3 regions of the Duganella sp. AC237 genome follow, and region 3 is predicted to be linked to each of the others. Evidence: predicted binding sites of a transcription regulator. Region 3 holds the regulator's gene; each other region holds the start of a gene.
The links. Region 3 encodes sigma-54, which starts transcription at its own class of promoters, with help from an activator protein. Its sites were predicted from a motif close to TGGCANGNAANCTGCTTT; they were not measured.

Region 1 (10,212 bases), 5.4 Mb from region 3:
CCGATGTCGCCGCGTTCTACGCGCAGCAGACGCGCACCGCCGCGAAATGAGGACCGCCAATATGAAAAAACTGATCGCCGCAGTGTTCTGCTCCGCCCTGTCGTTCTCCGCCGTCGCTGGCGGCAATGTCGCCGCCGGCAAGGCCGTGGCCGACAAATACAGTTGCTTCACCTGCCATGGCAAGGATTACAACTCCCCGATCGACCCCAGCTATCCAAAGCTGGCCGGCCAGCACAAGGATTACATTCAGCATGCGCTGACGGCCTACAAGCGGGGCGACGGCGCCAATGGCCGCAACAACGCCATCATGACCGGACAGGTCAAGCCGCTGACGAATCAGGACATCAAGGACCTGGCGGCGTATTTCCACAGTCTGCCTGGCAGTCTGGCGGTGCACCGCTAGACCGTCTGGCCAAGGCGGCGACGCCTCCCTCCAGCCCCGAAAAGCCACGCATTGCGTGGCTTTTTTGTATCTTTTCGCCGGTTTTTTTGTGTCCGTCTACGTAGTTTCTTCCGCTTTCCTTAAGTGTTATCCCTCATCTGGCGCCAACTTTGCGCTGCTAAAATCCTCTTTCTTGATAATATCTATGGACACTCGTTCAATTCTATTGTCGGTTTTCGCCGCCAATCGGCATTGAACAAGCATCGGCAGCCGTCACCCTCTTCGTCCGCGCGCAGTCATCGCCAAGGACGACCAGCCACCTTCGAATGCCACTTCCCGGCGCCATCGGCGTGCGGGATGGCCGGCAACGCCAGTCCCGAATACAGTCGGTACCTATGAATGGAGTTACGTATGCGTAAGTCATTATTAATTTTGATGTCGTGCCTGATCCTGGCGGCATGTAGCAAATCGCCGGCGCCGTCGGACGACAAACCGGTCGACGTGCTGCTGGTCGGCGCCGGCACCATGAGCGCCACCCTGGGCGCCATGCTCAAGGAGATGGACCCGAGCCTGACCATGGCCATCTACGAGCGCGTGGATTCGGTCGCCGCCGAGAGCTCGGACGCGATGAACAATGCCGGCACCGGCCACTCGGCCTTCGCCGAACTGAATTACACGCCGGAAGCGGCCGACGGCCACATCGAAACCAAGAAAGCGGTCGAAATCAACGAGCAGTTCGAGATTTCCAAGCAATTCTGGGCCTACCAGGTCAAGAACAAGTACATCGGCGCGCCGCAAACCTTCATCAACAACGTGCCGCACATGGCCTTTGTCTGGGGCGACGACAACATCAACTTCCTGCGCAAGCGCTACGCCGCGCTGCAGAAGGAAAACCTGTTCAAGGGCATGCTGTACTCGGAAGATCCGGCCGTCATCCAGCAATGGGCGCCGCTGATCATGACCGGTCGCGACAAGGGCCAGAAAGTCGCCGCCACCCGCATGGAAATCGGCACCGACGTCAACTTCGGCAACCTCACGCGCGCGCTGGTAAAGCACCTGACCGACAGCCACGGCACCACCTTGAACCTGCGCCACCAGGTCGAAGACATCAAGCGCGGCACCGACGGCAACTGGAACGTCACCGTCAAGAACCTGGCCGACGACTCCGTCAAGACCGTGCGCGCCAAGTTCGTGTTCATCGGCGCCGGCGGCGGTTCGCTGCCGCTGCTGGAAAAATCGGGCATCCCGGAAGCCAAGGGCTACGGCGGCGTACCGGTCGGCGGCCAATGGCTGGTCACCACCAACCAGGCGCTGATCGACCAGCACGCCGCCAAGGTGTACGGCAAGGCGTCGGTCGGCTCGCCGCCGATGTCGGTGCCGCACCTGGATACCCGCATCATCGACGGCAAGAAAGCGCTGTTATTCGGCCCGTTCGCCACGTTCTCGACCAAGTTCCTGAAAAACGGTTCGTGGATCGACCTGCCGGCCTCGATCGACAGCGGCAACGTCCGCCCGATGCTGCAAGCCGGCTACGACAACATCCCGCTGACCAAGTACCTGGTCGGCCAAGTGATGAATTCGCCTGAAGACCGTCTGGCCGCGCTGAAAGAGTACCTGCCGACCGCCAAGCTGGAAGACTGGACGCTGCAAAACGCCGGCCAGCGCGTGCAGATCGTCAAGGACGACCCTGAAAAAGGCGGCCTGTTGCAGTTCGGTACGGAAGTGGTGGGTTCGGCCGACGGCAGCATCGTCGCGCTGCTGGGCGCCTCGCCGGGCGCCTCGACCGCGCCGCCGATCATGATCAAAGTGTTGCAGACCGCGTTCAAGGCCAAGCTGGCCACGCCCGAATGGGACGCGAAAATGAAGGCCATGGTGCCGTCCTACGGTCACAAGCTGAACGGCGATCCGGTACTGGCGAACAAGATCCGCCACTACAGCAGCGACATCCTGGGCCTGAAGGCGTTCACGCTGGATGAGCCGGCAGTCGCCGCCGCACCCGCAGAGGCCGCAGCCAAATAAAGCAAGCCACAAAAAAGAAGAAGCCACGCTGATGCGTGTCTTTTTTTCATCCGTTGCTTTATTTGATGCGGCGCTTGATGGCTTCGATGTAGGCGTCGCCGTCGGGAGGCGTGCCGGTGCGCTGGGCGTTCCAGATCATCTCGCCCAGGCATTCCATGATCTCGTGCTGCGCTTCGTGCGCGGAATCGAGCTTGAGGGTGAGGGCGGTGGCGGCGTCGCGGATGCCGCGCGGCTGGTCGATCGAGATCTGCTCGTCGATCGACAGGTGCATCGACAAATGCAGGAATGGATTGGCTTGCGCGCCTTCGACCGAGTAATCGCGCGCCAGCGCCGCGTCGACGTCGGCCAGCACATCATGGTATTCGGGATGGTGGCGCGCCCAGTCGGCCGCCATCGCTTCGAGCGGGGTGAGGATTTCGTTGGCCCGCTGCTTGCGGTAGGCCTCGCAGAAGAAGCGGCGGACGTCGTCGGATGTTGGATTGAACATGCCGCCATTGTACCTCCGGCGAAAAAAAAGCGGGACAGTGTGCCTGTCCCGCGTTTTTTGTTGCAGTCCTTGTTGCTGTTCTTGTTGACGCCTTGCTAACCGCTCAGCTGCCGCTTTTGACCGGCTCGGCCGGCCCCGCCGCGACGGTGGCCACGGTGGCAGTGGATGCCGCCTCGGTCGGCGCGCAGGCCGAGCCCGGTGGTTCCGGGTTCGGACGCGGCGCGTGCGCCTGGCGCAGGTAGCGCGAGCCGTGCTGGCGCCGGTCGTGGCCGTTGGCCGGCCACGTCAGGAAACGCGACAGCTCCTGCAGCGCGCGCTGGTAGACGTCGCGCTTGAACTCGATCACCACGTCGAGCGGCACCCAGTACTCGTGCCAGCGCCAGGCGTCGAATTCCGGATGGTCCGTCAGGCGCAGGTTGACGTCGTTGTCGCGCGCGCACATGCGCAGCAGGAACCAAATCTGCTTCTGGCCACGGTAATGGCCGCGGATTTCCCGCTTGATGAAATGATCCGGCACCTCATAGCGCAGCCAGTCGCGGGTGCGACCGACGATTTTTACGTGCTCGGCCCGCAGGCCGATCTCTTCCTCCAACTCCCGGTACATCGCCTGCTCAGGCGTTTCTCCATATTTGATGCCACCTTGCGGAAACTGCCACGAATGCTCGCGCACCCGTTTGCCCCACCACACCTCGTTCTGCGCGTTGAGCAGGATGATGCCGACGTTGGGCCGAAACCCCTCCCGATCGAGCATATTGCACCTCAAACTTTCTGCGACTGAGCTCCCTGCTTATATTTTTGCCCATAAAAAGACGCCTCGGCTGGGTTTTCGGGGTACGAAAACGGTCGAAGGGCCATCTATTGAACGCATTTGTATAAAGTATGGACGCATCAGCCAGCTAATCCTTTAAAATTAGGTTGATTATAACTCTCTCTTTTTAAAAAGAATTCACCGTATGCGCGCCTCACGATTTTTTATTTCCACGCTTAAAGAAGCGCCTTCCGACGCCGAGATCGTCAGTCACCAGTTAATGATGCGCGCCGGCATGATCAAGCGCCTGGGCTCGGGCATCTACACGTACATGCCGATGGGCCTGCGCGTCATCCGCAAAGTCGAAGCGATCGTACGCGAAGAGATGAACAAGTCCGCCGCCATTGAGCTGCTGATGCCGCTGATCCAGCCGGCCGAGCTGTGGCAGGAAACGGGCCGCTGGGACAAGATGGGCGCCGAGTTGCTGCGCATCAAGGATCGCCACGGCCGCGAATTCGCCTTCCAGCCAACCGCCGAGGAAGTCATCACCGACGTCGTCCGCTCGGAAATTAAATCGTACCGTCAACTTCCGTTGAATTTTTACCACATTCAGACCAAGTTCCGCGACGAACGCCGCCCGCGCTTCGGCCTGATGCGCGGCCGCGAATTCACCATGAAGGACGCGTACTCGTTCGACCGCGACCTGGCCGGCATGCAAGCGTCGTACCAGATCATGTATGACGCCTATGTGCGCATTTTCAACCGCTTCGGCCTGAAGTTCCGCGCCGTGGCGGCCGACAACGGCGCCATCGGCGGCACCGGTTCGCACGAATTCCACGTCATCGCCAGCACCGGCGAGGACGCGGTCGTCTACTGCCCGACCTCCGACTACGCGGCCAACATGGAAGCGGCCGAAGCGTTGCCGCTGAACGCCAGCCGTCCAGCCTCCGCCCAGGCGCTGACCAAGGTCGCCACGCCGGACGCCACCAAGTGCGAGCTGGTCGCCGAGCAGCTCAAGCTGCCGCTGGCGCAGACCGTCAAGACCTTGGCGCTCACCGTCGAGACCGAAAAAGACGGCAAAGTGGCTAAACAGTATTTCATGTTGCTGCTGCGCGGCGATCATGAACTGAACGAAGTGAAGATGGGCAAAGTGGCCGGCCTGGCCGAGCACCGCTTCTCGACCGAGGCGGAAATCCTGGAAGTGTACGGCTGCGTGCCCGGCTATTTGGGTCCGATCGGCACCAAGGCCCCGGTCACCGTGGTGGCCGACCGCACCGTCGCCAACATGGCCGATTTCGTCTGCGGCGCCAACGACGCCGGCTTCCACTACACCGGCGCCAACTGGGGCCGCGACGTCGCCGAACCTGCCATCGTCGCCGACCTGCGCAACGTCGTCGAAGGCGACGCCTCGCCGGACGGCAAGGGCGTGCTGGCGATCGAGCGCGGCATCGAAGTGGGCCACGTGTTCCAGCTCGGCACCGCGTATTCGGAAGCGATGAAGGCCACCTTCCTCGACGAGAACGGCAAGCCTGCGCCGCTGCAGATGGGTTGCTACGGTATCGGCATCACCCGTATCCTGGGCGCGGCCATCGAGCAGAACTTCGACGACAAGGGCATCATCTGGCCGACGTCGCTGGCGCCGTTCGAACTGGTGCTGTGCCCGATGGGCATGGACCGCAGCGAGGCGGTCAAGGAAGCGGCCGAGAAGCTGTACGCCGACGCGCAGGCGGCCGGCATCGACGTCATCCTCGACGACCGCGGCCTGCGTCCGGGCGGCATGTTCGCGGACTGGGAGCTGATCGGCGTGCCGCACCGCGTGGTGATCGGCGACCGTGGCCTGAAGGAAGGCAACCTGGAATACCAGGGCCGCCGCGACACCGAAGCGACCGCCGTGCCGGTGGCCGATGTGATCAGCTTCATCCAGGGCAAAATGTCGCAGTGAGCAAGCGCGTTGTAGCCGGCGCCTTGTTGGCGCTGGCGCTGTCGGTGACGATAGCGCCGGTGGCGCAAGCCGGCAATCAGAAGGAGGAGGCGCTGGCCGATGCGGTCCGCGTCGCCCTCGCCAACAGCATCAAGGATGCGACCCCGCCGCAGATCACCTTCCGCAACGACGCAGAACGGCTGCGTTATGAGGGCTGGCTGGCGCAGATGTCGGCCCGCCTCAAGCGCAAGCTGCCCGACGAGCAGACCCGCCATGAGTTTCTTGCCACCGTGTGGTACGAATCGCGTCGCGCCGGGCTGGAGCCGGGCATGGTGCTGGGGTTGATCCAGGTGGAGTCGGCGTATCGCAAGTACGCTGTTTCGCTGGTGGGCGCGCGCGGCTATATGCAGGTGATGCCGTTCTGGACCAACGTGATCGGCGACCGCGACCGCAGCGCGCTGTTCAATATGCAGACGAATCTGCGCTACGGCTGCGCGATTTTGCGCATGTACATCGACATGGAGGGCGGCAACCTCTACCTTGCGCTGGGCCGCTACAACGGCAGCCGGGGCCGGCCGCAATACCCGAACGCCGTGCTCGCGGCGTGGAACAACTGGAAATAAGCGTGGCCTGACGAACCACGGCCGCCGTGAGGAGAAATTGTGAAACTTGTCAGTAACGTAATAATTCTAGCGTTCGCTTTCGCGGTCGGCGAAAACACCCACGCGCAAGAGAGGACACTCTACGAACGACTCGGTGGCGGCGAAGCTCTCACCCGGGCGGCAAACGAAATAGTCGAGAACGTTTCACATGACCCCCTTACACGCCGTTCATTCGAAGGGGTGGCGTTGAAACCATTAAAGGCCAAGGTGGCCGAGCATCTGTGCGTCATTTCCAGCGGGCCCTGCACGTACAGCGGCGAGAACATGGCTGTTGCCCACACGGGGCTGGCGATCACGGCTGACGAGTTCCGGATCATGGGCGCCTACCTGCACACAGCGTTTTTACGTCAAGGGGCGGACCCCCAAGCCCTATCCGAGTTGGAAGCAATCCTCGAAAGCCTGCGTCCAGATATTCTGAATAAATAGGCGACCAGACCGTTGCGGCGCCATGGGCAAAACTCCGTGTCGCCGCAGTTGCGCCGCAATAGCGCCTGATCAGATGATGATATCGCTCTTGGGCGGCGCCGCTTTCGCTTCCAGTTCCGCCAGACGCGTCTCCAGCGTTTCCAGCTTCGCGCGGGTTTTCGCTAAAACTTGCGTTTGAACATCAAACTCCTCGCGCGTCACCAGGTCCAGTTTGGAGAATCCCTGCGTCATCATGGACTTGACGTTCTTCTCAATGTCCTTTGCTGGTGAGTTTTGGACGGCTTGGCTGATCTTGTTCTGCAAGTCGTTAAAAAAAGTGTTCATATCCATAATATTCCTTGATCTGTTGGGGTTCTGTAAGCACTATAAATGTGCATGCATGCGTCATTGTGGTGCAAAACCAAAGACTCTCGCGTTCGACGCTTTCAGATTATCACTTTCTTCGGAGTACGTCCGTTGTCGCGGATGCTACGGCAGCTATCCGGCGAGCAACATTAGCTGGCACGCATTCTGCTATAGAAGTCAATGAATGCCGCTCACTGCTTTGCCTCACAAGGATTTTACCCGTAACCGTATTCCCTATCTGTGACTAAGTTCGATAACTACAAGGACAAAATTATGAAAAGCACGAACCTGACCCTGATCGCAGCACTGACCTTCGCATTCGCCACCATGAGCGCTTCGGCGCAAGCCCAGGAAGCGCAACCCGCGCCTGCGGCCCCGGCCGCTGCCGAACCGGCACCGGACCACCAGATCAGCTACAACGTCGCTGTCGCCACCGACTACCGTTATCGCGGCATCTCGCAAACCCGTCTCAATCCAGCGCTGCAAGGCGGCGTGGATTACGTGAACAATCCGACCGGCCTGTATGTCGGCACCTGGGCCTCGACCATCAAGTGGGTCAAGGACGGTGGCGGCGACGCCGATATGGAAATCGATGTCTACGGCGGCAAGCGCGGCGAGTTCGCCCCGAATGTCACCTACGATGTCGGCGGCCTGTATTACTACTACCCGTCGAACAAGCTGGCCACCAGCGCCAACACCTTCGAGCTGTACGCCCAACTCGGCGTCGGTCCATTCTCCGTCAAGTATTCCCGCTCGACCACCAATCTGTTCGGCACCGCCGACAGCAAGGACAGCGGCTACGTCGACGCCCAGCTCAACACCGAGATCTATGACGGCTACATCCTGAACGTCCACCTGGGCCGCCAGACCGTCAAGAACAACTCCGCCTTCAGCTACAACGACTACAAACTCGGCTTCACCAAAGATTTCGGCGTCGTGACCGTGGCCGTGGCCGCGTTCTCCACCGATACCGACGCCTATGTCGGCCGCGGCAAGAACCTCGGCAAAACCGGCGCCGTGCTGACCATTTCCAAAACCTTCTAAGCGAGGCTTAGCATGAAAATGATTACCGCCATTATCAAGCCGTTCAAGCTCGACGAGGTCCGCGAGGCCTTGTCGGCGATCAACGTGCAAGGCATCACCGTGACCGAGGTGAAAGGCTTCGGCCGCCAGAAAGGCCACACCGAGCTGTATCGCGGTGCCGAGTACGTCGTGGACTTCCTGCCGAAGACCAAGATCGAGGCGGCGGTGGACGATGCCATCGTCGAACAGGCGATCGAAGCGATTGAAGGCGCTGCCCGCACCGGCAAAATCGGTGACGGCAAGATCTTTGTGTACAACCTGGAACAGGTGATCCGTATTCGTACCGGTGAAACCGGCCACGAAGCTCTTTAAGGGGAAGATTGATGAAGAAAACTATAACAACATTGCTCGCTGGGGTTTCCATCCTGTTCGCACTCGCCGCGCCGGTCCACGCGCAGGAGGCCAAACCGGCTGACTCGCCGGCCGCCGCCGCCACCGCGCCCGCCGCCGCCGCACCCGAAGCGCCGGCAGCGCCTGCCGCCGCGCCTGCCGCCGCCGCGCCTGCCGCCGCAGCAGCACCTGATGCACCCGCCGCACCGGCGCCAACGCCGCAGAAGGGCGACACCGCCTGGATGATGGTCGCGACCCTGCTGGTGATCCTGATGACGATTCCCGGCCTGGCGCTGTTCTACGGCGGCCTGGTCCGTTCCAAAAACATGCTGTCGATCCTGATGCAGGTGTTCATGGTCTTCGCCCTGATCGTGGTGCTGTGGTGCGTGTACGGCTATTCGCTGGCATTCACCGAAGGCAACGCCTTCTACGGCAAATTCGACCGTGCCTTCCTGAACGGCATCTGGGATCCGGCCAAGGGCGCGTTCTCGTACGCCGCCACCTTCAGCAAGGGCGTGGTCATTCCTGAATTTATCTACGTCGCCTTCCAGGCCACGTTTGCCGCCATCACCTGCGGCCTGATCGTCGGCGCCTTCGCCGAGCGCGCCAAGTTCACCGCCGTGCTCGCTTTTGTCGTGCTGTGGTTCACCTTCGCCTACCTGCCGATCGCCCACATGGTCTGGTTCTGGACCGGACCGGACGCGATCAAGGACGCGGCCACCGCCGCCACCGAAGGCGCCAAAGCGGGCTTCCTGTTCCAAAAAGGCGCGCTGGACTTCGCCGGCGGCACCGTGGTGCACATCAACGCCGCGGTTGCCGGCCTGGTCGGTGCCTACATGATCGGCAAACGCGTCGGCTACGGCCGCGAATCGATGGCCCCGCACTCGGTCACCATGACCATGATCGGCGCCTCGCTGCTGTGGGTCGGCTGGTTCGGTTTCAACGCCGGTTCGGCGCTGGAAGCCGCTGACATCGCCGCGCTGGCCTTCATCAACACCTTGCTGGCAACCGCCGCCGCCACCGTGGCCTGGGTGTTCGCCGAGTGGATCTTCAAAGGCAAGCCATCGATGCTCGGTGGCGCCTCGGGTGCGGTGGCCGGTCTGGTCGCCATCACCCCGGCCTGCGGTTTCGTCGGCCCTATGGGCGCGCTGGTCATCGGCCTGGCCGCCGGCGTCGTCTGCCTGTGGGGTGTGAACGGTCTGAAACGCCTGCTGGGCGCCGACGACTCCCTGGACGTGTTCGGCGTCCACGGCGTCGGCGGTATCCTCGGCGCGATCCTGACCGGCGTGTTTGCCGCGCCGTCGCTCGGCGGCCAGGGCATCTTCGACTACGTTGCCAACAAAGCATCGCCTGACTACTCGATCATGGGCCAGGTCACCACCCAGGCGACCGCCGTCGGCGTCACCATCCTGTGGTCGGCTGTCGTCTCGTTCATCGCCTACAAACTGGTCGACGTGGTCATCGGCCTGCGCGTTCCCGAAGAGGAAGAGCGCGAAGGCCTGGACATCACCACCCACGGCGAGTCCGCTTACCACGCTTAATCGTTGTTGTTGTAACAACCCGCTTCGGCGGGTGCCCACAAAAGCGCCTCGAATGAGGCGCTTTTTTCGTTTGCGGGCCATTTCCACCTTTAAAATAGGGTTTTCGCCCTGATTTGGGCTATCTGCAAGGTAATATTTGAGGTTCTGTTGCCTGGAGGGCCGTCCTCCCGCACATTTAAGGAAGTAATCATGGTTCCCCATCTCGTCACGGCTCTGACCGGTCCGCTGCTCGATCTCGAAGAAAAAATCCTGGCCGCCACGCCGGCCA
Region 2 (10,212 bases), 4.3 Mb from region 3:
CATCGCCGTGTCCGCGTACTTGAGCAGGGAGTTGCAATCCTCGCCGTCCTCCGGATACAGGGAAATGCCGATGCTGGCCGTGACGAAGATTTCGTGCGCGTCGATCAGGAACGGGCGCCGCATCGCTTCCTTGACCCGGTGCGCGACGTTGAGCGCGTTTTCCACCCGCTCCAGGTCGGGGATCAGGATGGTGAATTCGTCGCCGCCGAGCCGCGCCAGGTTGTTGCCGCCCACCTCGGTGCGCGACACCAGGTCGCTCGGGCGCGTGGTCTCCCGCAGGCGTTCGGACACGGCCATCAGCAAATGGTCGCCGACGTCGTGGCCCAGGGTATCGTTGATGCGCTTGAAGGCGTCCAGGTCCATGAACAGCACGGCGAACTTCTTGTTGCCCTTGCGCGAGCGGGTCAGCTCGGCTTCCAGGGTTTCCAGGAAAGCTTGACGGTTCGGAATGCCGGTCAGGCTGTCGCAATAGGCCAGGCGGCGGATCTGTTCCTCGGTGCGCTTGCGCTCGCTGATATCGCGCACCAGGCCCAGCACCTCGTCGGGACCGGTAGCCACCAGCCGCGCCTCGAAATGCCGCACCGGCAGCGGCACCGCGTGCTCGCCGTGACGCACGCGCGGCGCCGGCCCGGGGATCGGCAGTTCGTAGTCGAGCGAGCGGATGTGCTGGGTGTCCAGCACCGTGCGCACCTCCTCGAGCATGTGCTGGGCGATCTCCACCGGCAGCACCTGGTTCAGGTGGCGGCCGACGCAATTGTCGCTGGAGAATACGCTGCTCGCTTCGTGGCCTTGCTCGTAGTCCAGATAGAAGCCGTCCTTGTTCATGCGGAAAAAGGTGTCCGGAATCGCCGCCAGCACGGCGCGGTGGTGGGCGTCGGCGATGCGCAGGCGGGTGATGGCGTCGCTGGCGCGCAGCACGTAGAGCACGCGGTGGCCGAGGATGGGCCAGTTGATCGGTTTGGAGACGAAATCGGTGGCGCCCGCCTCGTAGGCCTTGGTCACCGATTCGAGCTCGTCGCCGCCGGTGACCATGATGATCGGCACCACCGAATGCGTTTCCAGCCGGCGGATTTCGCGGCAGACGGCAAAGCCGTCCATGCCGGGCATTTCGACGTCGAGCAACACCAGGTCCGGCGCCATGCTCTGGTAGCTGGCCAGCGCTTGCACGCCGTCCTCGGCCTCGACGGCGTCGAGGCCGACCTGGGCCAGCATTTCCAGCATCAGCAGGCGCATCACGGGATCGTCGTCGGCGACCAGCACCAGACCGCGCTTGGGGGAGAAGGGCGTTGCCATGTTAAATTTCCTTTTCCAGGATAGCTCCCAATGCCTGCCGTACGGCCTGGAAAGATCGTTCCATATCATCGAGCAGGGCAGCGGCGCCTGCGGTGGTATCGTTGCGGCCCAGCTGTTCCATTTCCCGGCAGCGCTGCGCCAGCGCGTCGGCGCCAACGTTGGCGCTGCTGGATTTGAGGCTGTGCGCCGCCTTGCGTATTTGCACGGTGCTGCCGCTGTCGATGGCGGACTTGATGATGCGCAAATGGTTGGGCGTGTCTTCCAGATACGCCTGCAGCACCCGCTCGAGCAGCGCGTCGCCGTTGCTGGCGCTGAGCGCGCGGATGTTTTCCAGCGCTTGCCGGTTGATCAGCGATTCCTGCACCGGCGGGACCGTGGCCGCGACGGGCGCGGCCGCAGCTGTGGCGCTGGACGTTTCCGACTGCCGGGGCGGGCTTGACGCAAGGTCCGCCAGCGGCGCGTCGGCCGGGCCGTCCTGCGGCACCGGCGCCACCCGTGGCAGCGTGATCCAGCGGCCGATGGTTAGTCCCAGCGCCTGCTGCGTGAACGGCTTGCTCAGGTAGTCGTCCATGCCGGCGGCCAGGCACGATTCGCGGTCGCCCTGCAACGCGTTGGCGGTGATGGCGATGATCGGCAGGCTGCGCGAGCGGCCGCGCTGTTGCTCGTGGCGGCGGATCTCGGTGGTGGCGGCAAAGCCGTCCATCACCGGCATCTGGCAGTCCATCAGAATCAGGTCGAAGTCGCCGGCCTGCACCGAGCGCAACGCTTCCTGGCCGTTGCAGGCGCGGCTGACGTCCAGGCCCAGGCCTTCGAGCATGGCGCTGGCCACTTCGACATTGACCGGATTGTCTTCCGCCAGCAACACCTTGCGTCCCTTGCGCGCGCGCTGGGCCGGCAGCGCCGTGCTCGAGCTGAAGCTTGACAACGGCGGCGCCGCCGGCGAGGCCGCGCCCGTATGCGGCAGGCGGATCGGCCGCTCGTCGCCATTTGTCAACGATTGCAGCGATTGCAACGGCGGCAGGCGCGCCGGTTCGGCGCTGCGCATCTGCGTCTGCGTGACGACGCAGTCGTAGAGGTCGCACTCGCGCGGCGGCTTGATCAGTTGGAAGGCGACCCCGGCCTCGCGCTGCTGGACCCGGTCGGCGGCGTTGCGTTCCGTGCTCAGCAACAACAGCCGGGTCGCGGCCAGGCCGGCGTCGGCGTGGATCGCCGCGGCCAGCGCAAGGCCGCTGGTGCGTGGCAGCTCCATGTCGAGCAGCACGACGTCGAAGGGTTGCCCGGCCGACGCTGCGTGGCGCAGCTGTTGCAACGCCTGCGTGGCCGAGGCGCTGGTGCTGAGCACGCGCCAGGCCGTCAGCCGCCGTTCCAGCTCGGCGCGGCTGGTGGGGTTTTCGTCAACAATCAAAGCGCGTATTCCCAAGTTGGTGTTGGAAGGATCGTCAAAATCGACGCGTGGTTTATCGAAATTTACGGCAAACCAAAAGATCGACCCTTGAGTTAACGCATGATCGACGCCTATCGTGCCTCCCATGAGCTCCACCAGTTGTTTTGAGATCGCCAGTCCGAGGCCGGTGCCGCCGTGTTTGCGCGTGGTCGAGCCGTCCGCTTGCGAGAAGGAATCGAAAATCCGGGAGCGCGCCTCGCTCGACACGCCGATGCCGGTGTCGTGCACCTCGAAGCGCAGGCCGACGGTTTGCGGATCCTCCTGCACCACCGCGACCTTGACGGTGATCTTGCCGCTCTCGGTGAACTTGACGGCATTGCCCAGCAGATTGAAGATCACCTGACGCAAGCGGTTCGGGTCGCCGTGGATGGCCACCGGAATGTCGTTGGCGATGGCCAATTCGAGCCGTATGCCCTTGGCCTGCGCCTGCGGCGAAAAAACATTGTCTATATCGTCGAGCAAATCGCGGAAGTTGAAGTGGATATATTCGACCGTCAGCTTGCCGGCCTCGATCTTGGAGAAGTCGAGGATGTCGTTGATGATCACCAGTAAATGCTCGCCGGAACGCTTGACCATGCTGGTGTAGTGGCGTTGCTGCTCGCTCAGCCGCGTGGCCAGCAGCAACTCGGTCATGCCCAGCACGCCGTTCATCGGCGTGCGGATTTCATGGCTCATGGTGGCCAGGAACGCGCTCTTGGCCTGGCTGGCCGCCTCGGCCGCGTTCTTGGCCTTTTCCAGTTGCTCGGTGCGCACGCCGACCTGGCGTTCGAGCTGGTCGCGGTACTGCGCCAGCGCGCCGTCGCGCGCCTCGACCTGGGCCAGCATGTCGTTGAAGCTGTCGATCAACGCGCCAAGCTCGTCGCTGCGCTGGTGGCTGATGCGTTCGGTGGGCTGGCCGCGGCTGACCTGCTGGGCCGCCGCGATCAGCTTGCCGACCGGCTCGGCCACGCTGCCCTTGAAGCGCGCCGCCATCAGCAGCGCCGTCATGAACGACAGCACCGCCGCGACGGCCGCCGCGCCCAGGTTTTTCAGGATGTCGACCCACATGCGCGTCTGCGAGCGCTCGATCAGCACGGTGCCGGCCGGCGCGTCGCGGCCGGGCACGTCCCGTTGCAGCCGCATGGCCGGCGCCCACGGCGGACCGGTGCGCTCGCTGCGCACCTCCGGGCCGGCCGCGGGAACCTCGAGCAGGGGCGGCGCCTGCTGGTCGTCCGCCAGATCGGCGGACGCGTAGCGCGCCAGCAATTTGCCATCGTCGTCGTACAGCGCCGCCTGCAGGATGTCGTCCTCCGCCACCAGCGTCGCCAGCGTCTGCTCAGCTTGCTTGCGGTCGCCGCGCGATAGCGCGATCATGCTGTTGTTGCCGATCACGCCGGCCAGCGCCGACAGCTGCTTGCGCTCGTCGTCGGTGTGGCTGAGCACGGAGGTGACGGCGAAGGCAATGAATACCAGCATCAAGGCACTGCCCGTCGACAGCACGGAAATGATGGTCAGTTTCTGGCTCAGGCCGGAACGTTCGAAATTGAACATCGCTTAGCGGTTCCCAACGATACAGTGGGCGCCGAAGGCGTCGACGCGGGCGGTGCGCGGCACACGCTTGGTGCGTGGATTCGTGGGTGCCACTAGGAAAAATATATGCATGTGGCAAGGGCGATGTTGATCTAGGTCTAAGGCTGCACGTTTGCGCATTCTCAAGCGACGCCGGATACCACACTTCAAGCTGGCGATATGGAACGCAAAAAGATTTTGTTTATGGCCGAGGCCGTGACGTTGGCGCACGTGGGGCGCCCGCTGGCGCTGGCCGCGACGCTCGATCGCGGACGTTACGACGTCCACATCGCCTGCGCACCCGGCTACGAAATGTTCTTCAAGGGCAGCAACGTGCGCAGCTGGGGCCTCACCAGCATTTCCAGCGCGCGCTTCCTGGCCGCGCTGGTCGCCGGCAAGCCGGTCTACGACGCGGCCACCCTGCACCGCTATGTCGAGGACGACCTGCGCGTGTTCAAGCAAGTGCGGCCGGATCTTGTGATCGGCGACTTCCGCCTGTCGCTGTCGGTCAGCGCGCGGTTGGCCGGCGTGCCGTATGTGGGCTTGATCAACGCCTACTGGAGTCCCTGGGTGCGACAGCACTACCGCGTGCCGGCGATCGGCCTGTCGCGCGTGTTGCCGATCACCATCGCCGACCGGCTGTTCAAGCTGGCGCGCCCGCTGGCGTTCGCCTTGCACAGCGTGCCGCTCAACCAGGTGCGGCGCACCTACGGCTTGCCGCCGCTGGGCCACGATTTGCGCCGCGTCTACACCGACGCCGACCATGTGTTGTACGCCGACATCCCCGAGATGTTTCCGGCGACGAATTTGCCTTCCACACATTCTTATCTGGGGCCGGTCGCGTGGTCGCCGCCCACCGGCTTGCCGGACTGGTGGGACGCGTTGCCGGCGGACAGGCCGATCGTGTATGTGACCTTGGGCAGTTCGGGCCAGGGCGCGTTGCTGCCACGGGTGTTGCAGGCGCTGGCGCCGTTGCCGGTCGGCGTGATCGCCGCGACCGCCGGCAAGGTGGCCATGGGAGCGGTCCCACCGAACGCGCGCGTGGCCGCCTATCTGCCGGGCATCGAGGCGGCGCGGCGCGCCAGCCTGGTCGTCTGCAATGGCGGCAGTCCGACCAGCCAGCAGGCCCTGGGCGCCGGCGTGCCGGTGCTCGGCATCGCAGGCAACCTCGACCAGTATTTGAACATGCATGGGGTGGTGGCCAGCGGCGCCGGCGCCTTGCTGCGCTCGGACCGTTTGAGCGAGGACGCCTTGCGCCGCACCGCCGTCGATTTGCTCGAGCAACCGGGCGCCAGGGCGGCGGCGCGCAAGGTGGCCGGGCAGTTCGCGCTGTACGACGCCGGCGCGCGGCAGTCGGCTTTGCTGCGCGAGCTGTTGCCGTTGTGAGTCCAGTCCGGACGAAAAAAAACGGACCGAGGTACGCCGCCAGGGTCCGCCAAAGTTACACAGCCGAAGTGTCAGGATTTGCTTCCGGCGTTGCTTTTCCGGCGGCTGCCCATGGCCAGGCCGGCGAAGCCCAGGCCCATGATGGCCAGGGTGCCGGGTTCGGGCACCGCCACGGCGGCGAAGGACTGCGACGAATCGACCTTCAGGAACGGCACCGTGGTGGGCGTGGCGCCGTCCCACATCATCGTCGGCGAGAAGAACGAGGGCACGTTGGTGGTGCCGGTGATCTTGTCCTGGAAGATGGAACCGGTGACGATGTCCAGGTAGGCGGAATCGACATAATCGATCATGAAGCGCGAATCGAACGAGCCGGTGCCGACCGCGCCGCTGGCGGTGAAGCTGGCGTCGTTGAACACCAGGTGGCCCGACAGGATGATGATGCCGTCGCCGTCGGTGTCGCCGGGCGAGGTGCCGCAGCCGGTCGAGGTCGAACCGGTGCCGTAGCAGCGCACGGTGCCGTTACCGTTGCCCGGCACGGCGCGGCTGCTGCCGGCGCCGTTGGTGATCCGGTCGAAGTAGATGGCGATGTTTTGCACGCCGGCGCGCAGCGGGTCGACGTCCATCGCGGCCGACTGCGAGGGCGGCAGGGTGAAATGGGCGGTGGTCGGCGTCTGGACGTCGACCAGCTCCTGGAAGCGCACCACCTTGCTGATTTCGAAGGTGGTGTTCATGCCGGCCGGCGTGACGATGGCAGGGGTGTTGCTGTTGGACATGGTGCCGATGACCATCTGCGACCGCAGCTCGGTCAGGTAGGGCAGGCTGGCGCCGGGGCCGGTGCCGACGGTGCGCCCGGGGATGAAGCCGGTGGCCAGGCCGGTGTCGGTGACGTTGGTCCACAGATCCGCATAGGTGCTGTAGTTGCCGCTGCCGGTGACATCGAGGCCCACGGTGGGGCCGGCGCTGGCGCTGAGCGGCGCGGCCAGGGCGGTGGCGATTGCGGCGGCGGCCAGTGCGGGTTTGAGGATGTTCATATGTGTGCTCCCTGGAGTTGGCGGCACCCGGAAATCGGGGTCGTATGCCTATAGAGCAAAACCCTTGCCAAGCAATGTGAACTGAAAGAAATCAAGCACTTGCGCAACACCCATACTACGCTTTTGCAACTATTGTAAAAAAAGCCGTCACTAAAAAAACGGACCGCGGGCATGGCGCCGGGGTCCGTTGAAAAGCGCCGAAGAGGATGCCGTCTTTGCCACCGCCTACGGCAAACGGCCCATCAGCAAGCAGCGTTGGTTTTGCGGCGTTTGCTCAGGGCCAGTCCGGCCAGGCCCAGCCCGATGATGGCCACGGTGCCGGGTTCCGGCACGGCGGCGAAGGACTGCGAGGAGTCCACTTTCAGGAACGGCACGGTGGTTGGCGTGGCGCCGTCCCACATCGAGGTCGGTGTAAAGAATGTCGGCACATTGGTGGTGCCGGTGAAGCGGTCCCGGAACACCGAGCCGGTGACGACGTCGAGGTAGGCGGGATCGACATAATCGATCACGAAGCGGGTGTCGAACGAGCCGGTGCCGACGGCGCCGCTGGCGACGAAGCTGGCGGTGTTGAAGACCAGGTGGCCCGACAGGACCATGATGCCGTCGCCGTCCGGGTCGCCCGCGCCGCCGCCGCAACCGTTGGCGGCGCCGCCGGTGACGCCGGCGCCGTAGCAGCGCACCGTGTCGACGCCGTTGCCGGGCACGGCCTGGCTGGCGCCGCCCGGGGTGATGCGGTCGAAGAACACGGCGAAGTTCTGCACGCCGGCGCGGGTGGGATCGACGTCCATCGCCGCCGACTGGCTGGGCGCCAGCCCGAAGGTCGCGGTGGTCGCGTTTTGCGACGTGACCAGTTCCTCGAAGCGCACGATCTTGGTCATCTCGAAGCTGGTGTTGAGGCCGGCCGGGGTGACGATGGCGCCGGCATTGCTGTTGCTCATTGTGCCGATGACGGTCTGCGTGTGCAGCTCGGTCACGTACGGCGCGATGCCGCCGGGGCCGCCGACGGTGGCGCCGGGAACGAAGCCGGTGACCACGGCGGTGTCGGTGATGTTGGTCCACAGGTCGGCGTAGGTGGTGTAGGTGCCGGTGCCGGTGGGGTCGAGGCCGACCACGGGGGCGGCGAGCGCGCCGAACGGTGTTGCCAGCGCGGCGGCGAGGAGGCCGGCGGCGCCGGGTTTGTAATAGTTCATAGCTGTTCCCCAAGAAATAGAAGACCCTGGAAATCAAGGTCGCTCCACCTCTTCAGCAAAACCCCTGCCAGCCTGGACGAAGCCTGTGTATTCAAAGGCTTGCGTCGCGATGTGTGTTGCGCGTCGAAAAGGGCGTAAAAAATTCCGGCACTTGTCGACTGTAGTTCGTTGCTCTAGCCCAGCCCGCTTGCTTTGAGTGTCGAGGCCGTTTTGATTTTGCGCGCCGGAATGCCGCCCCAGATTTCGCCGGCGCCGATGTGGGTGTCCTTGGTCACCACCGCGCCGGCCGAGACGATGGCGTGGTCGCCGATGCGCACACCCGCCATCACCACCGCCTTGGCGCCGATGGTGACGGTGTCGCCGATGACGACCGCTTTCAGTTCCAGCTTGCTGCCTTCGATCACGTGCGCGAAGATCACCGCGTCGTGGCCGATGATGGTGTTGCTGCCGATGCGCGTGAGCGGCGGATCGAGCAGGGCGCCGGCGCTGTAGGTGTTGACGCCCAGCTTTGCGCCGAGCGCGAGGTAGATCAGCCGCACCACCGGCACCGGGATGAAGTGCGTGCGGATCAGCGAATTGAACAGCAAGAGGTAAAAAAGGATGTTGACGTTGGCGGCCAGTTCGTGGCGCGAGTTCTCGGCCACCTCGCCCTCGCGCAGCGGCATGAACAACAGGAAGCCGCGGTACACGGCAATGGCCGCCAGGTAGGTCAGCAGCACCGCCGCCAGCAGCAGCGCCACGCCGCGAAAGTCGCCCAGCGGCAGGCCGCCGAGCAACAGCGCGGTGGCGCCCACGCCCAGCGCCAGGATCACGGCCAGCAAGCCCAGGAAGACGGCGATCTGCAACGGTTTGATGGCGCGCATCAGCGGCTCCCCGCCGGCGGGCCGATTAGCAGTTCGCTCAGCGGCTTGCGGATCGAGCGCGCCGCGGCCGGCTCGCCGGCGCCGATGCGGCCCATGAACACGGCCGTCTCCCACGCCTGCCGGCCGACCAGCTGCTCGCCCTGTCGGGCCAGGTCGGCCGCGCGCTGCTGCATGCCCGGCGTGCCGGAAAACACCCGGCCCTCGCGCACGTAGCGGGAAAAGATCAGCGGCGTCAGCTCCGGCTGCAGTTGCAGGCCGAGCGCCGTGGCCGTCAGCCATAAGCGCTGCATGGCCCGGCCCGCCGCGACGTAATCGTCGACGCGCTGCGGGCGGCGCTGCGCCGTCAGCACGAAGTGTGCGGCGCAGGCCAGGCCGGGGATCAGGTCCATCTGCAGGCGCGGCGCCACCGTGCCGGCCAGCCAGGTGTTGAAAAATTCCACGCGGCGCCAGTCGTGCATGATCCAGCGCATCAGCCTGGCGGTCACCGCGTCCACGCCCAGCGCCTGGTCCGGCATGCGGTCCTCGCTGTAGCGGGCGTTCCATTCGATGACTGCCTGGTGCACCTGGTACGCCTCCGGCATCGTCAACCGCAGCTTGGCGTTGCGGTACATCAAACGCGCCGCCGCCGTGCGCTGGCGGCCTTCGAGCCAGCTCACGCCGAAGCCCGGCGGCAGGGCGGCGGCCAGCGCGGCCTTCTCGGCCGGCGTCAGCGGACGCCGGTTCAGCGGGCGGCGCTGCACGCTGCGCACCAGGATGACATCGGCCAGCGGGTCGGCTTCGCGCTGCGGCGCCGGCACGAAATCGACGATGAAGGTGGGGCGCGCCTCGGGCGCCTCCGGCCGGCGCGCCGCTTGCATCTCGAGGCCGAAGGTGCTGGCGGCAACGGCCATCGTTTCCAGCAGCGCGCCCAGCGATATCTGGCTGGGGTGGCCGTCCAGGTCGTAGACGCAGTGGTCGCGCGTGTCGCGCCCGTGCACGATCAGGCGGCGCGCGTCGAGGATCTCGAAGCGCCACGGCTGGGTGTTGTCGCCGCTGGGCGCCCAGCGCGCCAGCTCGAGTATCTGTTCCAGCGTGGAATCCAAGTGTTGTTCCATCTTGCTCATGATTGGTCTCCGGGACGGCGCCGTTTGGCCAGCAGCATCGCCAGCCGTTGCAGCGGGTGGCGGTGGCCGCCGGGACGCCAGGTGCGCACCAGCTTGTTGCGATAGCCGTCGTATTGATAGCCGCGCGGCGCGGCCAATATCTTGCCGCGGTTGAGCATGATCTTGAGCGCCTCGGTGGCGGCGGCGCCGGCGCACAACTCGCAGCCCATGATGGTGGAGGGACCGCGCTTCTCCTTCAAATTGATGCTGGACGGATCGACCAGGTAGCCCCGGTGCAGCCCGGCCGGCGCCAGCCCGACCAGGAAGCGCAGCGCTTTCTCGTCGTCCGGCAGGTCGCCCCAGCCGAAGTACTGC
Region 3 (10,212 bases):
GCCAAGGCCTACATCGAGCGCGCGGCCATGACCAAGGACCCGATCAAGAACGAGACCTTGATCACCATCGCCTGCGGCGCCAACATGAATTTCGACCGCCTGCGCTTTGTTGCCGAGCGCGCCGAATTGGGCGAGGCGCGCGAGGCCGTGTTTGCCGTCACCCTGCCCGAGCAACGCGGCAGCTTCAAGCGCTTCTGCTCGCTGGTGGGCCCGCGCAATGTGACCGAGTTCAACTACCGCATCAGCGACAAGGACGAGGCGCATGTGTTTGTCGGCGTGCAGATCGCCGACCGTGGCGAGTCGGGCGCTCTGGCGCGCAAGTTCGAGGAGCACGATTTCAAGACCCTGGACCTGACCCACGACGAGCTGGCCAAGGCCCACATCCGCCACCTGGTCGGCGGCAAGAGCGGGCTGGCCAAGGACGAGCTGCTGTACCGCTTCGAGTTCCCGGAGCGCCCGGGCGCGCTGATGCGCTTCCTCGACAGCATGGCGCCGAACTGGAACATCTCGCTGTGCCATTACCGCAGCCAGGGCGGCGACGTCGGCCGCATCCTGATCGGCTTGCAGGTGCCGTCCGAGGAGATGGCCGCGTTCGCGCAGTTCCTGACCACGCTCGGCTACCGTTACTGGGACGAGAGCGCCAATCCGGTGTACAAGCTGTTCCTGGGTTGAACCCACCCCGCCTTGTGTGACGGACCACGCTCCGTCGCTTAGGGTCGTACCCGTCGGGTACGACCCCATCACGCCCTGCGGGTTGACGGCGCTAAAGCCACCGCAACGCTCCGCATCACCGATTAACTCCGCTTCCGCAATAGCGCGGCACCTATGAAAAAGATCGCCCGCAACATCTCGCCCATTCTGTTGTTTGTTCTACTGATCCCATGCCTGCGCGCGGCAGAATTACCGCTGTCGATCAATACAATCATTTTGGGCATGGGTTCGGCGATTGCCATCCTGTCCTCGTATTTCCTGTTCGGGAAGCGGGATCTTCGGTTTGCATGGTTTGGGTTAGGCTCCTCGCTGCTGCTGGCCGTGCTATCCACCTTTATCGTATTTCAGCTAAGGAACGGCGAGGCCTTCAAGCCCGAGCTGTCGCTATACCATCTCTCAGCCGTTGCGGCGGTCGCGCTGATGGCGGCCGTTGGAGAGGAGTTCATCTTCAGAGGCGTCATCCTCGGCCTGCTGACGAAATATTTCCGCAAATTCCCGTTGGTTGTCGTGCTGGCACTTCAGGCCGTGCTTTTTGCGGCGTCACACCCCTCCCAGAATTATGTTTTTCACTTCTCCGCCTTCGTGTTCGGACTATTTTCAGGCTGGGCAGTAGTGAAGACAAAATCCCTATGGTTTTCCACGGCATTCCACTTCGGATGGGATTTCGCCACCGTGTTTGCAACTGGCTATCACAGCCGCAATTTAGGGCATATCAAGGGCATGGTGCTGTACGAAAGCCAATACGCCTGGGCGAGTAATGTCATGCTCTTGCTGGCGACCCTGGTGGCCCTGTGGTGGTTCGAGAAATTCGTTCGATACTCCGAGCGGCGCGCGTTGGGGAAGCCCGCCCGGTCAAAGTACGCTACCATTTCACCTTTACCGATTCAAAGCCCGCCATGACCAACTCCGTCGACCTGTCCCCGCTGGGAAAAACTTCCGCCTACCGCACCGATTACGCGCCGGAGCTGCTGTTCCCCATCCCGCGCCAGGGCAAGCGCGACGAGCTGGGCCTGGCCGGCACCTTGCCCTTCTTCGGGGTCGATATCTGGAACGCCTATGAGATCTCCTGGCTCAACCAGCGCGGCAAGCCGCAGGTGGCGATCGCCCGCGTGACCTTCCCGGCCGATTCGCCCAACATCATCGAGTCGAAATCGTTCAAGCTCTACCTCAACTCGTTCAACCAGACGCGCCTGGAAAACGTGGTGGCGCTCAAATCGCTGCTGCAACAGGACCTGACCGAGGCGGCCGGCGCCAACGTCCACATCACCATCACCCAGCCGGAGGAATTCGGCATGATTTCGATGGGCGAACTCGACGGCCTGCTGCTGGACCGCCTCGACATCGAGGTCGATAACTACAGCCCGTCGCCGGAGATCCTCAAGGCCGCGCACGACGAAGAGCCGGTCGAGGAAAAGCTGGTGTCGCACCTGCTCAAGTCGAACTGCCTGGTCACCGGCCAGCCTGACTGGGCCAGCGTGCAAATCCATTACGCCGGCCCGCAAATCGACCAGGAAAGTTTATTGAAATACCTGATCGGTTTCCGCGAGCACAACGAATTCCACGAGCAATGCGTCGAACGCATCTTCGTCGACATCCTGCGCCAGTGCGCGCCGCAGCAACTGGCGGTGTACGCGCGCTACACCCGGCGCGGCGGCCTCGACATCAATCCGTGGCGCAGCAATTTCAGCACGGCACAGAAACCACCGAACCTGCGCGGCGCGCGTCAATAGCAAAAATCAGGCGTATGATGTGATCAACGATGCGACTTTCGTAAGAAATGGGCGCCTCGCTGGAAAAACGCGAAAAATCGGAAAAGCGGGCCGCTTTGCGGCGAAAAACCGGCGCTTTCGCGGTTTTTTACGCATAAATAGCAAATGCTTTCTGCGGTGCATTTTCAGTAGGACCGTTGGCGGCCCGGCGCGTTGGCTGCCTGATCATTAAGCAACGCCGGCGCGCGCGAATTCATGTTACATGGCGCACAAACAAGCCTATAATTCGGCGGCGGCACGCCTTGTGCGTCGTAACATTCTTATCGTCTTATGAATAACCTGAGCAAAATACTCTCACTCGAAAATGTCCTGCTTGACCTGGAGGTCTCCAGCAAGAAGCGCGCATTCGAGCAAGCTGGCCTGATCTTCGAAAACAATTGCGGGATCGCCCGCTCCACCGTCTCGGACAACCTGTTCGCGCGCGAGCGCCTCGGTTCCACCGGGTTGGGTCATGGCGTGGCCGTGCCGCACGGCCGCATCAAAGGCATGAAGAGCCTGAAATCGCCGCTGGCGGCGTTCGTCCGCCTGGCCGAGCCGATTCCGTTCGAGTCACCCGACGGCAAGCCGGTCAACCTGCTGTTCTTCCTGCTGATCCCGGACCACGTCACCCAGCAGCACCTGGAAATCCTGTCGGAAATCGCCGAGATGTTCTCCGACGACGCCTTCCGCACCGCGCTCTCGACCGACCCGGACCCGAAATCGGTGCACTCGCGCATCATCAACTGGATGCCTAGCCTGCAGGCCGCCGGCTGACAGGTCAGCGGGAAATAGCTTGCAAGCATGGGGAGCGGGACAATAGGTTAAACTACGGGGCAGGCCCACCTTAGTTCAACCTTGAGATAAAGACGCCCCATGCTGCAAACGCCGCTGACGATACAAAGGCTTTACGACGACAATCGCGAGAGTTTGCAGCTCGGCTGGTTCGCCGGCTTTCCCGGCGGCGAGCGCCTGATCTCCGGCGACGTCGCCTCCGCCGCCGACCAGGTCGGCCACCTGAACACCATCCACCCGGGCCGCATCCAGGTCTTCGGGCACCAGGAAATCAATTACTACCAGCGCTTGAAGGCGCTCACGCGCGCCCACGTCATCGGCGAGCTGATTGCTGGCGGCCCGCCGGCGCTGATCATCGCCCAGGGCCTGGAAACGCCGCCCGACATCCTCGCCATCTGCGACGAAAAAAACATCCCGTTGTTCTCCACTCCGTTACCTGCCGCACAGGTGATCGACTTCCTGCGCGTGTATCTTTCCAAGAAACTGGCGCAACGCATCATCATGCACGGCGTCTTCATGGACGTGCTGGGCGTGGGCGTGCTGATCACCGGCGACTCTGGCCTGGGCAAGAGCGAGCTGGGCCTTGAACTGATTTCGCGCTCGCACGGCCTGGTGGCCGACGACGCGGTGGAGTTTTCGCGCATTGCGCCGAACATGATCGAGGGGCGCTGCCCGGCCCTGCTGCAGAATCTGCTGGAAGTGCGCGGGCTGGGCCTGCTGGACATCAAGGCGATCTTCGGCGAGACCGCGGTGCGCCGCAAGATGCGCCTGAAGCTGATCGTGCATCTGGTGCGCCGTGGCGCGGCGGAGGAGGAAGTGGAGCGGCTGCCATTCCAGTTCCCGACCGAGGACGTGCTGGGACTGCCGATCCGCAAGGTCGTCATTCCCGTCGCGGCCGGCCGCAACATCGCGGTGCTGCTGGAGGCCGCCGTACGCAACACCATTCTGCAATTGCGCGGTATCGACACCTTACAAGAGTTCATGGAGCGTCAGCGACAAGCCATGAGCGGAGATTAAAACCATCATGCGTATCGTCCTCATCACAGGCATCTCCGGCTCCGGCAAATCGGTGGCCTTGAACGTGCTGGAAGACACCGGCCACTATTGCGTCGACAACCTGCCGCCGGCCTTGCTGTCGAACCTGGTCTCGACGTTGGCCGAGGAAGGCTTGCAGGCGTTGGCGGTTGCCGTCGACGCCCGCAGCGCCGAATCGCTGGCCTCGTTGCCGGCCGACGTCAAGCGCCTGCGCGAAGAGGGGCACGACGTCAAGGTCATGTTCCTGACCGCCAACACGCACTCGCTGGTGGCGCGCTTTTCGGAGACGCGCCGCAGCCATCCGCTGTCGCACGAGTTGCGTCCGGGCCAGAATCCTGCCGCGCGCCGCACCTTGATCGAATGCATCATGGAAGAGCGCGAGCGGCTGTCGGCCATCGAGCAGCTGGGCCATGTGGTCGATACGTCGGAGCTGAGCGCCAACAAGCTGCGCGCCTGGGTCAAGGACCTGGTCGCCAGCGAGGGGGCGCCGCTGACCTTGTTCTTCGAGTCGTTCGCCTTCAAGCTGGGGGTGCCGATGGATGCGGACTTCGTGTTCGATGTGCGCGCGCTGCCGAATCCCTACTATGATTTGACGCTGCGCCCGCTGACGGGCCGCGACGCGCCGGTGATCGATTTTCTCGACGCGCAACCGAGCGCGGTGGAAATGATGAACGATATCCGCGGCTTCGTCGAGAAGTGGCTGCCGTTCTTCAAGACCGATAACCGCAGTTATCTGACGGTGGCGCTGGGATGCACCGGCGGGCAGCACCGGTCGGTGTATATGGCGGAGAAACTGGCGGCGTATTTCCACCCGAATGAACGGGTGGTGTTGCGGCACCGCGAGCAGTAGCCTCCAGCTCACAGATGCCGCAGCGGGTGTGCGTGTTCCGGCCACACCGGCTCGAATAGCTGCCGCACCATTTCCTCGGTCACCTCTTCCAACGACGGCGGATTCCATTTCGGCGCGTTGTCCTTGTCGATGACCAGCGCGCGCACGCCTTCGATGACTTCGCCGCGGTCGAACACGCGCCGCACCAGCGCGCGCTCCATGCGCAGACAGCCGGTCATGTCCAGCGCCGCGCCACGTCGGATCAACTCATGCGTCGCGCGCATCATCAACGGCGACCGCCCGGCCATCGCGCGCACCGTTTCGAGCGCGAATGGCGTGGTGTCCGCCTCCAGCGACTTGACGATGGCCGGCACCGGGCCGGCGCCGAAGTGGCGGTCGATGTCGGCGCGGTTCGCCTCCAGCCTGGATACCCCGGCCGCGTCCTTGAACGACTCCGCAAAGGCCGCGATCGCCTCAACCAGCTCGGCGCCCGGCGTGGACTCCAGAATCGCGTCCAGCACCTCCAGTTCATCCGCAGGCACATAGTGATCCGCCAGGCCCGCGTACAGCGCATCGGCCGCCCCTATCGTGACGCCGGTGACGCCGAGGTAACGCCCCAGCCCGCCCGGCGCGCGCGACAGGAAATAGCTGCCGCCCACATCCGGGAACAGGCCGATGTTCACCTCCGGCATCGCCATCCGGGTGCGCTCGGTGACGATGCGCACCCGGCTGTCCGGCCCGGCCTGCGCGATGCCCATGCCCCCGCCCATGACCACGCCGTCCATCAGCGCGATGTACGGTTTCGGATAGCTGTGCACCAGGTGGTTGAGCGAATACTCCTCGGTGAAGAAATCCTCGATCAGCGCGCTGCCGGTTTGCGGCGTGGCGCGGCCGGCGTCGTGGAAGAAGCGGATGTCGCCGCCAGCGCAGAAGGCCTTTTCACTGCTGGAGCGGATGACCACGGCGGCGACGTCGGAATCGTCGCGCCACGCCAGCAACGCCGCCGTGATATCGCGCAGCATCGGCAGGGACAGCGAGTTCAACGCCTTGGGCCGGTCCAAGGTGATGAAGCCGGTGCCGTTGACGATAGCGGTGTGGACCAATTCGCTCATGATGTCGCAACCCGTGAAAAAAAATCTATTCTACCGTCGAAACGGGATAAATGATTTTCATCGAATCGAGAGGAAGTAAAACGCGGGACCGAAAAACGCGGACACAAAAAAGGGCGCCCTTGCGCCCTTTGTTGGATGGTGCCGGAGGCCGTTGTTATAGGGCGGCGGCAGCGGGTTCGTAGCTATCCGGGAGATGCTTGATCGCATCGTGGCCGTGCTGCTGAACTTTGGATTTGTATTTCATGACCTGCCGGTCAAGCTTGTCGACCAGGGTGTCGATCGCGGCGTACAGGTCTTGGGACAGGCTTTCCACGTACACGGTTTTACCCGACATGCGCAGATTGATTTCCGCCTTTTGGCGCTTGGATTTCTCTTTAAGGTTATCTACAGTCAGAATGACAGCAATATCAATAACTTGATCGAAGTGACGAGTGACACGTTCCAGTTTGTTCTGTACGTATTCGCGGATGGCCGCGGTCACTTCGAGATGATGTCCACTGATGGTCAGATTCATACACGCTCCTAAAGATAGATGTCGCTTACGGTCAGTGCCGCGCCCATTGCGGCCGGGCGCACAGTGACCAAGTAACTACAAAGACTTGCGGAGACTGACGGGAGGGATTTTCAACGCTTCGCGATATTTGGCAACAGTGCGTCGCGCAATCACCATGCCTTGTTCCCCCAGCATGTCCGCAATCTTACTGTCGGATAATGGATTTTTAGGGTCTTCAGCTCCTGTCAATTGCACAATGAGTGCCCGTATCGCCGTCGAACTTGCTTCACCGCCCGCTTCGGTGGCGACGTGGCTACCAAAGAAATATTTCAACTCAAACATGCCGTGCGGCGTCAGCATGTACTTTTGAGTCGTCACCCGAGAAATAGTGCTCTCGTGTAAACCCAGTGTATCAGCAATTTCGCGAAGCACAAGGGGGCGCATGGCAACGGCGCCGTGCGAGAAAAAGTTCTTTTGTCTTTCTACTATCGCCTGGGCCACGCGCAGAATGGTGTCGAAGCGCTGGCGCATATTCTTGATCAGCCACTTGGCCTCCTGCAGCTGCGCGCCCATCTGGCCCTCGCCCTTTCCCTGCTTGAGCAGGTTGGCGTACATCGCGTTGACCCGCAGGCGCGGCATGACGTCGTTGTTCAGGCTCACCTGCCAGCCGTTGCGCGCCTTCTTGACGATCACGTCCGGCACCACGTAGTCGGACACGTCGGACGCGAACGCCGAGCCCGGATGCGGATTGCACAGGCGGATGACGGCCTGCGCCTCGCGCAAATCCTCGTCGTCGCACACCAGCGCCTTTTTCAGCTTGTTGAAGTCGCGCTGGGCGAACCACGTCAAATGGTTCTCGACGATGGTCAGCGCCATGCGCCGCGTCACCAGGGCGATGCCCGGCAGGCGCTTGATCTGCAGCGCCAGGCATTCGGAGGCGTTGCGCGCGCCCACGCCCATCGGGTCGAAGCTTTGCAGCATCGACAACGCGGTGCGCAGCTCGTCGATGTCGACTTCCAGTTCCTCCGGCAGGCGCGCGTGGATTTCCTCCAGCGGCTCCTCCAGGTAGCCGTTCTCGTCGAGCGCGTCGATGATCAGCTCGACCAGCGCGCGGTCGCGCATCTCCAGCACCGTCACGCGCATCTGTTCCATCAGGTGCTCGCGCAGGGTGCAGTGGTTCGCTTCCAGTTGCGGACGCGCGTCCTCGTCGTCGGGGGCCTTGCTGCGGCCGGCGTCGCTCCAGTCGACATCGGCCTCGCTGCTGGTACTTTCGGTATCGGCGGCCGGGCCGTCGTAGGTGTCGGCGTCGGCCGGCGCGGGCGCATCCTGCTGGTTCGGCGGGCCTTCGGCGGGCGCTTCGCCGGCCGGCGCCTGCTGGCTGATGGCGCCGTCGGACAGCAGCCGCAGCGAACGGTCGAGCGGGTCGTCCAGGCGCTCGAGCAGGGGATTGTCGGTGAGCAGTTGCTCGAGCTCCTGGTGCAGCTCCAGCGTGGACAGCTGCAGCAGCCGGATCGACTGCTGCAGCTGGGGTGTCAGCGCGAGGTGCTGCGACGTGCGCAGTTGCAATGACTGTTTCATGGGGCGCGATTACATTCTGAAGTGTTCACCCAGGTACACGCGGCGGACCGACTCGTCGGCGATGATATCGTCCGGCCGGCCTGAAGCCAGAACCGAGCCCTGGTTGATGATATATGCGCGGTCGCAGATGCCCAGCGTCTCGCGCACATTGTGATCGGTAATGAGGACGCCGATATTGCGTTCCTTGAGGAAGCGCACGATGCGCTGGATCTCAATGACGGCAATCGGGTCGACCCCGGCGAAAGGTTCGTCCAGCAGCACGAAGCGCGGGTTGGTGGCCAGCGCGCGGGCGATCTCCACGCGGCGGCGCTCGCCGCCGGACAGCGACAGCGCCTGGTTTTCGCGCAGCTTTTCGATTTGCAGATCGGCCAGCAGGGTATTGAGCCGTTCATCGATGGCAGCCTTGGATAAAGGCTTGCCGTCCACTTTCTGGATTTCGAGGACGGCGCGGATATTCTCTTCCACGGTCAGCTTGCGGAACACCGAAGCCTCCTGTGGCAGGTACGACAGGCCGAGCGAGGCGCGGCGGTGGATCGGCAGCGAGGAGATGTCGACGCCGCTGATATCGATGGTGCCGGCGTCCGACGGCACCAGGCCGACGATCATGTAAAAGGAAGTGGTCTTGCCGGCGCCGTTGGGGCCGAGCAGGCCGACCACTTCGCCGCATTCGACCTGCAAGGACACGTCATGCACGACCTGGCGCTTGCCGTAGGTCTTCTGCAGGCCGCGTACGATCAGGGTGCTACCGCATGTTGGCTCCATGCTTATTTCCCCGCCGCTGGATTGGTGGCCGAAGCGGGCTGGGGAGTCTGCTTGGCCGACGGCTGGATCACCATCGTGCTGCGGCCGGCGCCGGGCTTGCTCTCGCCGCTGGCGGTATTTTTCACGGCGAAGAATTCGCGCCGGCTGTCATAGGAGATGAATTCGCCATCGACCTGGCTGGCGGTCTTGCTGCCTTCCAGTTTCTTGATCTGCGCCTTCGAGAACAGCTTGACCAGCTCGGTCTTGCCGTCGTATTCGATGCGGTCGGCGCGGCCATCGACCCACTGGTCGCCGGCGCCGTCGAGCTTCTGGCGGAACGTCGCCTGCACGCCCGGCGCGCCGGTCAGCACCACCAGCTGGTAGCCCTCGGGATCCTCGGTGACGACCGCCTTGGGCGACTTCATCAGCAAAGTGCCGCGGGTCAGCACGACGTTGCCGGTGAAGGTTTTGATCTGCTTGACGTCGTCGGCGTCGAGGTTGTCGAAGGAGATCTCGGTCGGCTTGTTGGAGTCGGCTTTTTCAGCGTGGGCCGCGCCCATCGCGGCCAGCAGCAGCGCGGCCGACAGTATCAGTTTTTTCATCATGGTGTCCTTCATATCTGTCTCTTGTCGTATCTTGTATTGATTTAGCGCGGCGCCTTGGGCGGCATCGTGATCGTTCCGCGTCCGCCCAGTTGCAGCTGGCGCGTGGCGTTATTGGTTTTCATGCCGGTGCCGCTGGAGGTCGTGCTGCCCAGCTTCATCTGCACCGGCGCCTTGGTTTCCATCCGTTCCTCGTCCGGGAACACGGTCAAGGTGCTGGTTTGCAGGCGCATCGCCTCGGCCTTGGGCGAAGCCGGCCGCACCACGTCGACGTTGCCGTTGAGCGTGACACGTGTGTTGTTCTGGTCGACCCGCGCGGTCTCGGCGTGAATCGTCATCGGCGGCTGCTGGCCCGACAGGCTGTTGAGGAACGGCTTGTCGATGTCGGACGAGTCGTCGATCGGGCGGTGCGTCAGCTTGTCGCCGGAGATGATGTAGGCCGGCTTGCCCTCCTTCGTCATGCGCACCAGGCTGAAGCGGTCGATGATGTAGTCCGGTTCGTTGAGGAACTGGTCCGCCTGCTGCTCCTGGCCGGACTGGTTGACAACCTGCACCAGCCAAAAGCTGCCGA

Region 1: AC0IYS_RS04925 (TorF family putative porin) is a predicted target of sigma-54. The motif match lies at 7,145-7,162, and genes of this name have one in related genera.
Region 2: AC0IYS_RS09890 (PEP-CTERM sorting domain-containing protein) is a predicted target of sigma-54. The motif match lies at 6,755-6,772, and genes of this name have one in related genera.

Annotation. Positions count from the first base shown of each region.
Region 1 covers NZ_CEEDEW010000003.1:1,019,338-1,029,549, forward strand. Annotated here, with positions in the region: gene AC0IYS_RS04880 (c-type cytochrome) at 1-50, shown strand, start outside; gene AC0IYS_RS04885 (c-type cytochrome) at 62-403, shown strand; gene mqo (malate dehydrogenase (quinone)) at 794-2,401, shown strand; gene AC0IYS_RS04895 (DUF1841 family protein) at 2,460-2,888, opposite strand; gene AC0IYS_RS04900 (RNA pyrophosphohydrolase) at 2,992-3,639, opposite strand; gene AC0IYS_RS04905 (proline--tRNA ligase) at 3,842-5,578, shown strand; gene AC0IYS_RS04910 (lytic transglycosylase domain-containing protein) at 5,602-6,180, shown strand; gene AC0IYS_RS04915 (group I truncated hemoglobin) at 6,220-6,645, shown strand; gene AC0IYS_RS04920 (accessory factor UbiK family protein) at 6,715-6,975, opposite strand; gene AC0IYS_RS04925 (TorF family putative porin) at 7,264-8,034, shown strand; gene AC0IYS_RS04930 (P-II family nitrogen regulator) at 8,047-8,385, shown strand; gene AC0IYS_RS04935 (ammonium transporter) at 8,397-9,944, shown strand; gene gshA (glutamate--cysteine ligase) at 10,134-10,212, shown strand, end outside.
Region 2 covers NZ_CEEDEW010000003.1:2,142,951-2,153,162, forward strand. Annotated here, with positions in the region: gene AC0IYS_RS09875 (putative bifunctional diguanylate cyclase/phosphodiesterase) at 1-1,293, opposite strand, end outside; gene AC0IYS_RS09880 (hybrid sensor histidine kinase/response regulator) at 1,295-4,267, opposite strand; gene AC0IYS_RS09885 (glycosyltransferase) at 4,466-5,671, shown strand; gene AC0IYS_RS09890 (PEP-CTERM sorting domain-containing protein) at 5,743-6,702, opposite strand; gene AC0IYS_RS09895 (PEP-CTERM sorting domain-containing protein) at 6,945-7,892, opposite strand; gene AC0IYS_RS09900 (acyltransferase) at 8,066-8,755, opposite strand; gene AC0IYS_RS09905 (nitroreductase family protein) at 8,755-9,858, opposite strand; gene AC0IYS_RS09910 (ThiF family adenylyltransferase) at 9,855-10,212, opposite strand, start outside.
Region 3 covers NZ_CEEDEW010000003.1:6,453,955-6,464,166, forward strand. Annotated here, with positions in the region: gene ilvA (threonine ammonia-lyase, biosynthetic) at 1-672, shown strand, start outside; gene AC0IYS_RS28460 (lysostaphin resistance A-like protein) at 826-1,611, shown strand; gene queF (NADPH-dependent 7-cyano-7-deazaguanine reductase QueF) at 1,608-2,441, shown strand; gene AC0IYS_RS28470 (PTS sugar transporter subunit IIA) at 2,751-3,233, shown strand; gene hprK (HPr(Ser) kinase/phosphatase) at 3,333-4,268, shown strand; gene rapZ (RNase adapter RapZ) at 4,276-5,136, shown strand; gene AC0IYS_RS28485 (enoyl-CoA hydratase/isomerase family protein) at 5,145-6,227, opposite strand; gene hpf (ribosome hibernation-promoting factor, HPF/YfiA family) at 6,382-6,741, opposite strand; gene AC0IYS_RS28495 (RNA polymerase factor sigma-54) at 6,817-8,298, opposite strand; gene lptB (LPS export ABC transporter ATP-binding protein) at 8,308-9,060, opposite strand; gene lptA (lipopolysaccharide transport periplasmic protein LptA) at 9,063-9,656, opposite strand; gene lptC (LPS export ABC transporter periplasmic protein LptC) at 9,686-10,212, opposite strand, start outside.